DNA from 2 places in the Inquilinus sp. OTU3971 genome. Region 1 is predicted to be linked to the other one. Evidence: predicted binding sites of a transcription regulator. Region 1 holds the regulator's gene; the other holds the start of a gene.
The links. The regulator PhoB, encoded in region 1, activates phosphate uptake and scavenging genes when phosphate is short. The targets are predictions, from matches to a motif close to TNTCATAAAACTGTCA.

Region 1 (5,852 bases):
CGATGGTGGATGCCACCTATCAGAAGATCGGGCCGCGGATCGACGCGCGGACCGCGCGGCGCCAGCGCGCGACAGACACCGGCTTCCGCCTGGTCACGCTGTTCTTCGCCGTGCTGGTGCTGGCGATCCTCGGCGGGGTGATCCTGTCGCTGATCATCGGCGCCATGCCGGCGCTGCAGACCTTCGGCTTCGGCTTCGTCGCCAACGAGGTCTGGAACCCGGTCACGGAGAAGTTCGGCGCACTGGCGCCGATCTACGGCACGCTGATGACCTCGCTGATCGCCATGGTGATCGGCGTCCCGATCAGCTTCGGCATCGCCATCTTCCTGACCGAGCTGTGCCCTCCGGTGCTGAAGCGGCCGCTCGGCATCGCCATCGAGCTCCTGGCCGGCATCCCCAGCATCATCTACGGCATCTGGGGTTTCTTCGTGCTGGCGCCGATCCTGCAGCAGACGGTGCAGCCCTTCCTGATCCAGACGCTCGGTAAGCTCCCCTGGATCGGCATCTTCTTTGCCGGCCCGCCCTACGGCATCGGCATCTTCACCGCCGGGCTGATCCTGGCGATCATGGTGCTGCCCTTCATCACCTCGATCATGCGCGACGTGTTCGAGACGGTGCCGCCGCTGCTCAAGGAATCGGCCTACGGCCTGGGGGCCACGACCTGGGAGGTGGTGTGGAAGGTGGTGCTGCCCTACAGCCGCGTCGGCGTGGTCGGCGGCGTCATGCTCGGCCTCGGCCGGGCGCTGGGCGAGACCATGGCGGTGACCTTCGTCATCGGCAACGCCCACCGCATCTCGAACTCGATCCTGGCGCCGGGCACCACCATCTCGGCCTCGATCGCCAATGAGTTCACCGAGGCCGTCGGCGACCTCTACACCTCGTCGCTGATCGCGCTGGGCCTCGTGCTCTTCGTCATCACCTTCATCGTCCTGGCGCTGGCCAAGATCCAGCTGCTGCGGCTGCAGCGCAAGACGGGGGGCTAGGACATGCCGGCTTCATCCGCACTCTACGCCCGGCGTCGCGCCGTCAACAAGGCGGCGCTGGCCATCTCGGTCGGTGCCGCCGCCTTCGGCCTGATGTGGCTGGTCTGGATTCTCGCGACGCTGGTGGCCAACGGCCTCTCCGCCATCACGCCGGCCCTGTTCACCGAATCCACCCCGCCGCCTCCGGGCGAGGGGGGCGGCCTGCTGAACGCGATCTTCGGCAGCCTGATCATGACCGTGGTCGGCACGCTGATCGGCACCCCGATCGGCATCCTCGCCGGCACCTATCTGGCCGAGTTCGGCAAGACCAGCAAGCTGGCGGAGGTGATCCGCTTCATCAACGACATCCTGCTCAGCGCGCCTTCGATCGTGATCGGCCTGTTCGTCTACGAGATCATGGTGTCGTCGATGGGCCATTTCTCGGCCTGGGCCGGTGCCGTGGCCCTGTCGATCATCGCCATGCCGGTGGTGATCCGCACCACCGAGGACATGCTGAAGCTGGTGCCGAACACCCTGCGCGAGGCCGCCGCGGCGCTGGGCTCGCCGCAGTGGAAGGTGGTGTTGATGATCTGCTACCGGGCCGCGCGCAACGGCATGATCACCGGCGTGCTGCTGGCGGTGGCCCGGATCAGCGGCGAGACCGCGCCGCTGCTGTTCACCGCCCTGAACAACCAGTTCTGGAGCACGGACATGAACGCGCCGATGGCCAACCTGCCGGTGGTCATCTTCCAGTTCGCGCTCAGCCCTTACGAGGACTGGCAGCGCCTGGCCTGGGGCGGCGCGCTTCTGATCACGGCGACGATCCTTCTTCTCAACATCATCGCCCGGGCGCTCTCCTCGCTCGGCGGCAAGCAGGGCTGACGGTCATGACAGGCAATGGTGCTCAGGTGACGACGCTCGACATGAACATCAATGTCCAGCGTCCGACCGATCTCGGCCGCGATCTGCGCGAGAAGATCTCGGTCCGCAACCTGTCCTTCTTCTACGATGACAACGAGGCGCTGAAGAAGATCAGCCTGCCGCTGTACGAGCGCTGCGTGACCGCCTTCATCGGTCCCTCGGGCTGCGGGAAGTCGACGCTGCTGCGCATCCTGAACCGGATGTACGACCTGTATCCGAAGCAGCGCGCCGCCGGCGAGGTGCTGCTGGACGGCGAGAACATCCTCAGCTCGAAGCAGGATGTGAACCTGCTGCGGGCCCGCGTCGGCATGGTGTTCCAGAAGCCGACGCCGTTCCCGATGTCGATCTACGACAACGTCGCCTTCGGCATCCGGCTGTACGAGAAGCTCGACCAGGCCGAGATGGACAGCCGGATCGAGGCGGCGCTGCGCCGCGCCGCACTGTGGGACGAGGTCAAGGACAAGCTGAAGAAGAGCGGCACCAGCCTGTCCGGCGGCCAGCAGCAGCGCCTGTGCATCGCCCGCACCGTGGCGATGCAGCCCGACGTGCTGCTGCTCGACGAGCCGACCTCGGCGCTCGACCCGATCTCGACCGCTAAGATCGAGGAGCTGATCGACGAGCTGAAGACCGACTACACGATCGCGATCGTCACCCACAACATGCAGCAGGCGGCCCGCGCCGCCGACTTCACCGCCTTCATGTATCTTGGCGAGCTGGTCGAGTTCGGCGAGACGTCGGAGCTGTTCACCAGCCCGAAGAACGAGCGGACGCACAGCTACATCACCGGCCGCTTCGGCTGAGCCGGGGGGCAGAAGGATCAGCGCCATGGCAAACGAACATATCGTCAAGTCCTTCGACCAGGAGCTCGAGGCCCTGCGCCGCACCATCGTGCAGATGGGCGGCCTGGCCGAGAGCCAGCTTGAGCTCGCCATCCAGGCGGTGGTGCGGCGCGACGCCGACCTCGCCGGCCGGGTGATGCGCAGCGACGAGCAGATGGACGCCTACGAGGCCTCGGTCGACGCCGCGGTGGTCCAGATCCTGGCCCTGCGCCAGCCCTTCGCGGCCGATCTGCGCGAGGTGATCTCGGCCCTGCGCATCGCCTCGGATCTCGAGCGGATCGGCGACTACGCCGCCAACATCGCCAAGCGGTCCCTGGCCCTGGCCCAGGTGCCGGTGGTCCGGCCGGTGGCGACGCTGCCGCGCATGGGCCGGATGGTGCAGCAGATCATCAAGGACGTGCTCGACGCCTACACCGAGCGCGACCTGGAGAAGGCGCTGTCGGCCTGGCGCCAGGACGAATCGGTCGACGACCTCTACACCAGCCTGTTCCGCGAGACCCTTACCTACATGATGGAGGATCCGCGCAACATCACCCCCTGCACCCATCTGCTGTTCATCGCCAAGAACATCGAGCGGATCGGCGACCACGCCACCAACATCGCCGAGCTGATCCACTTCCTGCTCACGGGCAAGCCGGTGAAGGACGCGCGGCCGAAGGGCGACTCCTCCTCCTTCACCGTCGTCACCCCCGAGGCCAAGCCGGAGGAGAACGCATGAGGGCCGGCATCCAGCCGCTGGTTCTGGTGGTCGAGGACGAAGTCGACCTCGTCACCCTCCTGACCTACAACCTCGAGCGCGAGGGCTTCCGCGTCCTTGCCGCCTATGACGGCGAGGAGGCGCTGCTGCTGGCCAGCGAACAGCGCCCGGACCTGGTGCTGCTCGACTGGATGCTGCCGCATCTCTCCGGCATCGAGGTCTGCCGCCAGCTGCGCCGCGGCGCCAAGACCCGCGACATCCCGGTGATCATGCTGACCGCGCGGGGCGAGGAGGGGGACCGCGTCCGCGGCCTCGATTCCGGCGCCGACGACTATGTCGCCAAGCCGTTCTCGACGCCGGAGCTGATGGCCCGGATCAAGGCGGTGCTGCGCCGGACCTCGCCGTCCAGCGCCGGCGACATCCTCAGCTACGCCGATCTCAGCATGGATCTCGGCGGCCACCGCGTCCGCCGCGGCAACCGCGACGTGCATCTCGGCCCGACCGAGTTCCGCCTGCTGCGCCACTTCATGCAGCATCCCGGCCGGGTGTTCAGCCGCGAGCAGCTGCTCGACATCGTCTGGGGCCACGACGTCTATGTCGAGCCGCGCACCGTCGACGTCCATATCCGGCGCCTGCGCAAGGCGCTGAACGACGACAGCGAGACCGACCTGATCCGCACCGTCCGCTCCGCCGGCTATTCGCTCGACGTCCAGGCGCAGGCCTGAGCCCGGGAACTCTCAGCAACGACAGACGGTTGTCCCGACGAACGGCACGGAGGTGTGTCGAATGAGCAAGGATTCCTGGCTGTATGTCCGGTTGTGGTTCCGCTCGCCGCTGAAGGTCGCGGCCTGGGCGCCGTCAGGCCCCGCCGTGGCCCGCGCCTTCGCCCGGCACATCGACCCCCGCTGCAGCGACCCGGTGCTCGAGCTCGGCGCCGGCAGCGGCAGCCTGACCGAAGGGCTGCTGGCGACCGGGCTGCCGCCCGAGAAGCTGATCCTGGTCGAGAAGATGCCCGAATTCTGCGCCGTGCTGCGCCAGCGCTTCCCCGGCGTCACGGTGCTGGAGGGCGACGTGGCCGAGATCGGACCGATGCTGGACGCCGCGGGGATCCGCCGGCTGTCGATGGTGGCGTCCAGCCTGCCGATCATCTGGTTCCCGCTCGACCTGCAGCGCCGCATCATCGACGCCGCCTTCGCCCGCATGGGGCGGTCGGGGCGCTTCCTGCAGCTGACCAACCAGATCCTGTCGCCGCTGCCGCGGCGTAAGCTGGGGTTGCAGGGCCGGATGGTCGATTTCGTCTGGCGCAACCTGCCGCCGCTCGGCGCCTGGAGCTACCGCCGCCCCGCCGGCCTGCCCGACGCGGCGTGAGGCTGGTGAGGGCAGCCGCGAATCCAGGAACGGGTTGCCTCTCCCGCTTGCGAGAGAGGTCGGACATCCGAAGGATGTCCGGGTGAGGGGATAGCGGCCGTGTCAAGCTCACAGGCCTCAGCGTGAGCGAGCGCAGGATCCGCCCAGTCCTGAAACGCTGACCCGGGTGTCGAGGCCGAGACGCCCTCACCAGGAGCCGCTTCGCGTCTCCGACCTCTCCCGCAAGCGGGAGAGGCAATCAATTTCGGCTACCCAAAGAAAAAGCCCGCGCCACCCTTCGGCGGCGCGGGCTTTTTCTTGAACAGAGCGTCAGTTGCCCGGGGCGCTCGGCACGAACCAGCCGGTGGGCAGGCCGTTGGCCTGGCGCCGCGGCTCGGCGGCGTCGGCGACCTGCTGGAGCGCCGGGGCGCGCGCGGGCTTGGCCGCCGAGGCGACGCGGACCGGCGGGGCGTCGGGGATCGGCGCCATCCGGGTCGGCGCCACGGCCACGCGGGCGGCAGGGACCGGGGCCGGCGCGACGGCCGCGATCTGTGCCGACGGCGCATCCGGGATCGGGGCCATGCGGATCGGCGCCGGACGGGCGACCGGGGCCGCGGCGGCGACCTGGGTGCTGCCGTCGGGGATCGGGGCCATTCGGACCGGGGCCGGAGCGACCTGGCGCGCCACCGGGGCGGCCGCGGCGACCTGGGTGCTGGCGCCATCCGGGATCGGCTGCATCCGCACCACGCCGGGCTGCTGTACCACGCGGACCGGCGGCAGCGCCGAGGCGGTGCTCGACCCGTCCGGGATCGGCTGCATCGCTGCGACCACGGTGCTGTTCCGGGTCGAGGAGCCATCGGGAATCGGCTGCATCGCGGCGACCACCGTCGTGTTCCGCATCGACGAGCCGTCCGGGATCGGCTGCATCGCCGCCACCACGGTGGTGTTGCGCCGCGAGGATCCGTCGGGGATCGGCGCCATGCGGATCGGCGCCGGCACCTTCTGCTGGATCTGGGCGGCGGCGTATTGGGTCATCCGGTCGCTGCCGCCCTGGCCCGGCATGATGCCGGCGATCTGCGGCGCGAT
Region 2 (5,852 bases), on a different contig from region 1:
GCAACACCGGCAGCTCGGTCGGCACCCAGCTCGGCCGCAGCCTCGGACGCAGCGTCGGCGGCTCCGGCGCCAGCACGATCGGCGGCAGCATCGGCCGCGCCGTGGTCCGCGGCATTCTCGGCTCGCTCTTCGGCGGCCGGCGCTAACGGGCCGCGCGGCGGGAGGCGTCCTGCCGTAGGGGCGAGCCCCCCTGTCCGCCACGGGGGCGGCTGGGGTATGCTCCGCCCATGCAGGACAACGACGCCCTCCTCGACGCCTTGCGCCGCTCGGCCGACCCCGGCGTGGTCGATGCCGTCGACGATCTTGTCCGCAACGGCCGCGACGAGGCGCTCGCCCGCGTCAACGCCCTGGCCTTCGCGGCCGACCGCGGCCTGGACGAGGAGGCGATGATCGCGGCCCTGCTGCACGCCTCGCGGCTGGGCCTGTTCGAGATGTCCTGGAACATCCTGTGCCCGAGCTGCGGCGGTGTCCTCAGCGCCAACGCCACGCTGAAGAGCGTGCGGCAGCAGGATTATCATTGCGCCTTCTGCGCGCTGACCAGCGAGCCGACGCTCGACGACACGGTGGAGGTCAGCTTCACGGTGAGCCCCCGGAGTCGCAGCATCGCCGCCCATGACCCGGGCAGACTCGGCTTCTGGGACTATTACCGGCAGGTCTTCTTCGGATCGGGCCTGGCGTTCCCCGAGCCCGGCGCGTTCGACGAACTCAGCCGCAAGATCATGCTGGAGACGGTCGAACTGCAGGCCGGCGAACGCATGATCCTGGCCCTGCAGCTTCCGGCACACCCCGTCATCATCTTTGATCCCGTGACCCACACGGCCCATCTGATCGAGAGCGCGGGCGAGCCGACGCCGGAGCGCCGGGAACTGTCCATGGTCTTCACCAGCGCCCCTGCCGGCGTGGGCCACACGACCATGTCTCCCGGTCCGCTCCGCCTGCTGCTGGACAATCGCACCGAGGGCCGGGTGTTGGTGGGCGTCTTCGTGGCGGGGCCGGAGCTGGAAAGGCTCCTGGGCGGCCGCCGCCCGTTCCTGACCGCCAAGCGGCTGCTGACCAACCAGACCTTCCGCGACCTCTACCGGACCGAGACGCTCGACGTCGAGCAAAGGCTCAAGATCATGAGCCTGACCTTCCTGTTCACCGACCTGAAGGGGTCGACCGACCTGTACGAGCGGGTCGGCGACCTCGTCGCCTACGACCTGGTGCGCTCCCATTTCCAGATCCTGAACGAGATCGTGGGGTCCGAAGCCGGCGCCGTGGTCAAGACCATCGGCGATGCCGTGATGGCGACCTTCCCGGCGCCGCACCGGGCCGTTTCGGCCGCGCTGCGCATGCGCGACTCCATGCGGCAGCTGAACGCGCGGCAGGGGGCGGAGGAGCTGATCCTGAAGATCGGGATCCACGAGGGGCCGTGCCTTGCGGTGAGCCTCAACGACCGCCAGGACTATTTCGGCCAGACCGTCAACATCGCATCGCGGGTGCAGGCGCTGGCCACCGAGGACAGCATCTTCGCCACCCAGGGGGTGGTCCGGGACGCGGAGTCGGTCCGGCTGCTCTCGTCGCGCGGGATCGAAGCCCGGCCTCAGGCGCTGACGCTCCGGGGCGTCGCCGACCGCATGCCCGTCTTTGCGATGGGCTGACGCGGGAAGGGAGGCGACGCCAGGCAGAAGTGGCCGGACCCGCCCGACCGGCGGCCGCTGTCACCAAACTGCATAAGCTTCCGGGTACACGGGGGGTGAGCAGCAGGAGACAGGCACATGACCGAGCTGAAAGACACCGAGACCCGCAGCTGGCTCGAGATCGAACTCGAGGATGACATCGACGAGGAGCTCGAGCAGGCGGTCGACGACGCCCGCGTCCCGCCCGAGTTGCGCGCCCTGCTCGAGACGCGCAGGAAGAACACCATCGACCGCCACACCTATTTCAACGAGCTGCTGCGCCTGCAGAGCGAGCTCGTGAAACTGCAGGACTGGGTGCACTACAAGGGCCTCAAGATGGTGGTCCTGTTCGAGGGCCGCGACAGCGCCGGCAAGGGCGGCGCCATCAAGCGCATCACCCAGCGCGTCAATCCGCGCACCTGCCGGGTGGTGGCGCTGCCCGCCCCCTCCGACCGCGAGAAGACCCAGTGGTACTTCCAGCGCTACGTGCCGCATCTGCCGGCCGCCGGCGAGATCGTGCTGTTCGACCGCAGCTGGTACAACCGCGCCGGCGTCGAGCGTGTCATGGGCTTCGCCAGCGAAAGCCAGGTGGAGGACTTCTTCCGCGACGTGCCGGAGTTCGAGCGCATGCTGGTGCGCTCCGGCATCATCCTCGTGAAGTACTGGTTCTCCATCACCGACGAGGAGCAGCAGCTGCGCTTCCTTATGCGCATCCACGATCCCATCAAGCAGTGGAAGCTCTCGCCCATGGACCTGCAGTCCCGCGTGCGCTGGGAGCAGTACACCAAGGCCAAGGAGGCCATGTTCGAGCGCACCAGCATTCCCGAGGCGCCCTGGCACATCGTGGAGGGCAACGACAAGAAGCGGGCGCGCCTGAACTGCATCTCGCACCTGCTCTCGAAGGTCCCGTACGGGGAAGTGCCGCATGAGGAGATCACCCTGCCGGAGCGGGTGTTCGATCCGAATTACGAGCGCCGCACGCTGCCGGCCGAACTCTACGTGCCACAGCGCTACTGAATGGCGCTTCCTATTCGGGCTTGTGTATAGTGGCGCTGAAATCGAGCGCGGCAAGCGCTTGATATTACAGTTTTGTTGCGATCGATGAAGGTTCGGAGACGACCCGTGAGCATGTTGCAGAGCACCGCCGAGGCCGTCCTCACCGAGGTGCCGGAGGTTGTCCGCGCGCCTGTCCTGCCGTCCATCCCGGCGGATTCGCCCGACCGCTTCATCAATCGCGAGCTATCCTGGCTGGCCTTCAACCAGCGCGTCCTGGAGGAGGCCTACAACACCCGCTACCCGCTGCTGGAGCGGCTGCGCTTCCTGTCGATCTCGGCCTCCAACCTGGACGAGTTCTACATGGTCCGCGTCGCCGGGCTGAAGGCGCAGGTGGCGCTCGGCGTCGCCTCGCCGAGCCAGGACGGGCTCAGCCCGGCGCAGCAGCTCGGCGAGATCACCACCCGGGTGCAGGAGCTGATGCGCGACCAGCAGCATTGCTGGCGCGTCCTGAGCGAGGAGCTGCGCACCGCCGGCATCGCCGTGGTCGGGCCGGACGAACTGACCAAGTCGGAGAAGGCCTGGCTCGAGGAGCGGTTCCTCAACGAGATGTTCCCGGTGCTGACGCCGCTGGCCATCGACCCGGCCCATCCCTTCCCGTTCATCCCCAATCTCGGCCTGTGCCTGGCCCTGACCCTGGTCAACACCGGGGAGGAGACGCAGGACGAGATGGACGCGATCGTGCCGCTGCCGCCGCAGCTCGACCGCTTCACCCGCCTGCCCGGGGCGCCGATCCGCTTCGTGCTGATCGAGGACATCGTCAAGCTGTTCCTCGACCGGCTGTTCCCCGGCTACACGCTGCACGCCAGCGGCGTGTTCCGGGTGATCCGCGACAGCGAGATGGAGATCGACGAGGAAGCGGAGGACCTGGTCAAGACCTTCGAGAGCGCGCTGAAGCGCCGGCGCAAGGGCATCGTCATCCGCCTCGCCGTCTCCGCCGACATGCCGGACTCGCTGCGCCGCTTCGTCTGCGAGAAGCTGAAGGTGAAGGACGACGACGTCTTCGCCATGGACCGGCTGCTCGGCCTCAGCGACACCAGGAAGCTGATCGTCGACGAGCGGCCGGAGCTGCTGTTCTCGCCCTACAACGCCCGCTTCCCGGAGCGGGTGCGCGATTTCGGCGGCGACTGCTTCGCCGCGATCCGGGCCAAGGACATCGTCGTCCACCACCCCTATGAGAGCTTCGACATCGTCGTGCAGTTCCTGCGCCAGGCGGCGCGGGACCCCGACGTCGTGGCGATCAAGCAGACGCTGTACCGCACCTCGAAGGACTCGCCGATCGTCCAGGCCCTGGTCGAGGCGGCGGAGGCCGGCAAGTCGGTCACCGCGATGGTCGAGCTGAAGGCCCGCTTCGACGAGGAGGCCAACATCCGCTGGGCCCGCGACCTCGAGCGGGCGGGCGCCCAGGTGGTCTACGGCATCATCCATCTGAAGACCCACGCCAAGGTCTCGATGGTGGTGCGGCGGGAGCAGGGCGGCCTGCGCACCTATACCCATTTCGGGACCGGCAACTACCACCCGATCACTGCCAAGATCTACACCGACCTCAGCTTCTTCACCTGCGACCCGATACTCGGCCACGACGCCGCGGCGGTGTTCAACTACATGACCGGCTACGCCAAGCCGGCGAAGCTGGAGAAGCTGTCGATCGCGCCGCTGTTCCTGCGCAGCCGGATCATGGAGCTGATCGAGACCGAGATCGACAATGCCAAGGCCGGCAAGCCGGCCCAGATCTGGGTCAAGCTGAACGCCCTGGTCGACGCCACCATCATCGACAAGCTGTACCAGGCCTCCCAGGCCGGGGTGGAGATCGACCTGGTGATCCGCGGCATCTGCTGCCTGCGGCCCGGCGTGCCCGGCCTGTCGGAGAACATCCGGGTGCATTCGATCGTCGGCCGCTTCCTCGAGCACGCTCGCATCCTGTGCTTCGGCAACGGCCAGAAGCTGCCCTCGCGCCAGGCCAAGGTCCTCCTGTCCTCGGCCGACTGGATGCCGCGCAATCTCGACGGCCGGATCGAGAGCCTGGTACCGCTCGAGAACGCCACCGTCCGCCAGCAGGTGATGGAGCAGATCATGCTGGCCAACCTGAAGGATGAATCGAACACCTGGATGCTCGACCCCGATGGCCGCTATCATCGGATCGACGCGCCGGAGGACGCCTTCAGCGCACACATGTACTTCATGACCAACCCCAGCCTGTCCGGCCGGGGCAGTGCTCTGAAGGATGCGAAACGGGCGCCGCGCCGCCTGGCCAAGCCCGCGGAATGAGGATTTGAGATCAGGTGTTCCGTATCGGACCGATCGTGCCGTCCCGGCCGGGGCGGGTGGGCGTCATCGACATCGGCTCGAACTCGATCCGCCTCGTCGTTTATGACCGGGTGACCCGGTCGCCCGTTCCGGTGTTCAACGAGAAGGTGATGTGCGGCCTCGGCCGCGGGCTGGGCCAGGCCGGCCGCCTGTCGCCCGAGGGCTTGGTCCAGGCGCTCGACAACCTCTCGCGCTTCACCCGCCTGCTCGAAGGCATGGGCGTCGACCGGGTCGACGTGCTCGCCACCGCGGCGGTGCGAGAGGCCGAGGATGGCGCCGATTTCGTCGCCGAGGTCGAACGCCGCTGCGGCCTGCCGGTCACGGTGATCAGCGGCGTCGAGGAGGCGCGGCTGTCCGCCCTCGGCGTCATCTCCGGCATCCGCGACGTCGACGGCGTCATGGGCGATCTCGGCGGTGGCTCGCTCGAGCTGGTCGGGCTCGACCGCGGCGAGATCGACGAGCAGGTGACCCTGCCGCTCGGTCCGTTCCGGCTGATGGACGAGACCGGGGCGCGCAAGGAGGCGCGCAGCGTCGTGCTCGACACGCTGGGCCAGCAGGACTGGCTGCCGGCCTATGCCGGCCGCAGCTTCTACCCGGTCGGCGGCGCCTGGCGCGCCATCGCCAAGCTGTTCATGGAGCGGGTGAACCACCCGCTGCACATCATCCACCAGTACACGGTGCCGACCGGCGCGCTGGCCGATTTCGTCAGCCTGGTGGCGAAGCAGAGCAAGGGGGCCCTCTCCGGTGCCTCGATTTCCCGCCGCCGGGTCGAGATGCTGCCGATGGCCGCTCTGGTGCTGGAAGGCGTGCTGAAGACCCTGAAGCCGGCGCGGG

Region 2: a site for PhoB is predicted at 2,740-2,755, ahead of AAHM41_RS02525 (RNA degradosome polyphosphate kinase). Genes of this name have one in related genera too.

What each region holds. Positions count from the first base shown of each region.
Region 1 covers NZ_JASATH010000079.1:8,637-14,488, reverse strand. The annotation lists gene pstC (phosphate ABC transporter permease subunit PstC) at 3-983, shown strand; gene pstA (phosphate ABC transporter permease PstA) at 987-1,844, shown strand; gene pstB (phosphate ABC transporter ATP-binding protein PstB) at 1,850-2,683, shown strand; gene phoU (phosphate signaling complex protein PhoU) at 2,709-3,440, shown strand; gene phoB (phosphate regulon transcriptional regulator PhoB) at 3,437-4,144, shown strand; gene AAHM41_RS20025 (class I SAM-dependent methyltransferase) at 4,206-4,787, shown strand; gene AAHM41_RS20020 (lytic transglycosylase domain-containing protein) at 5,097-5,852, opposite strand, start outside.
Region 2 covers NZ_JASATH010000005.1:76,633-82,484, forward strand. The annotation lists gene AAHM41_RS02510 (helicase HerA-like domain-containing protein) at 1-146, shown strand, start outside; gene AAHM41_RS02515 (adenylate/guanylate cyclase domain-containing protein) at 228-1,640, shown strand; gene ppk2 (polyphosphate kinase 2) at 1,758-2,675, shown strand; gene AAHM41_RS02525 (RNA degradosome polyphosphate kinase) at 2,787-4,979, shown strand; gene AAHM41_RS02530 (Ppx/GppA family phosphatase) at 4,994-5,852, shown strand, end outside.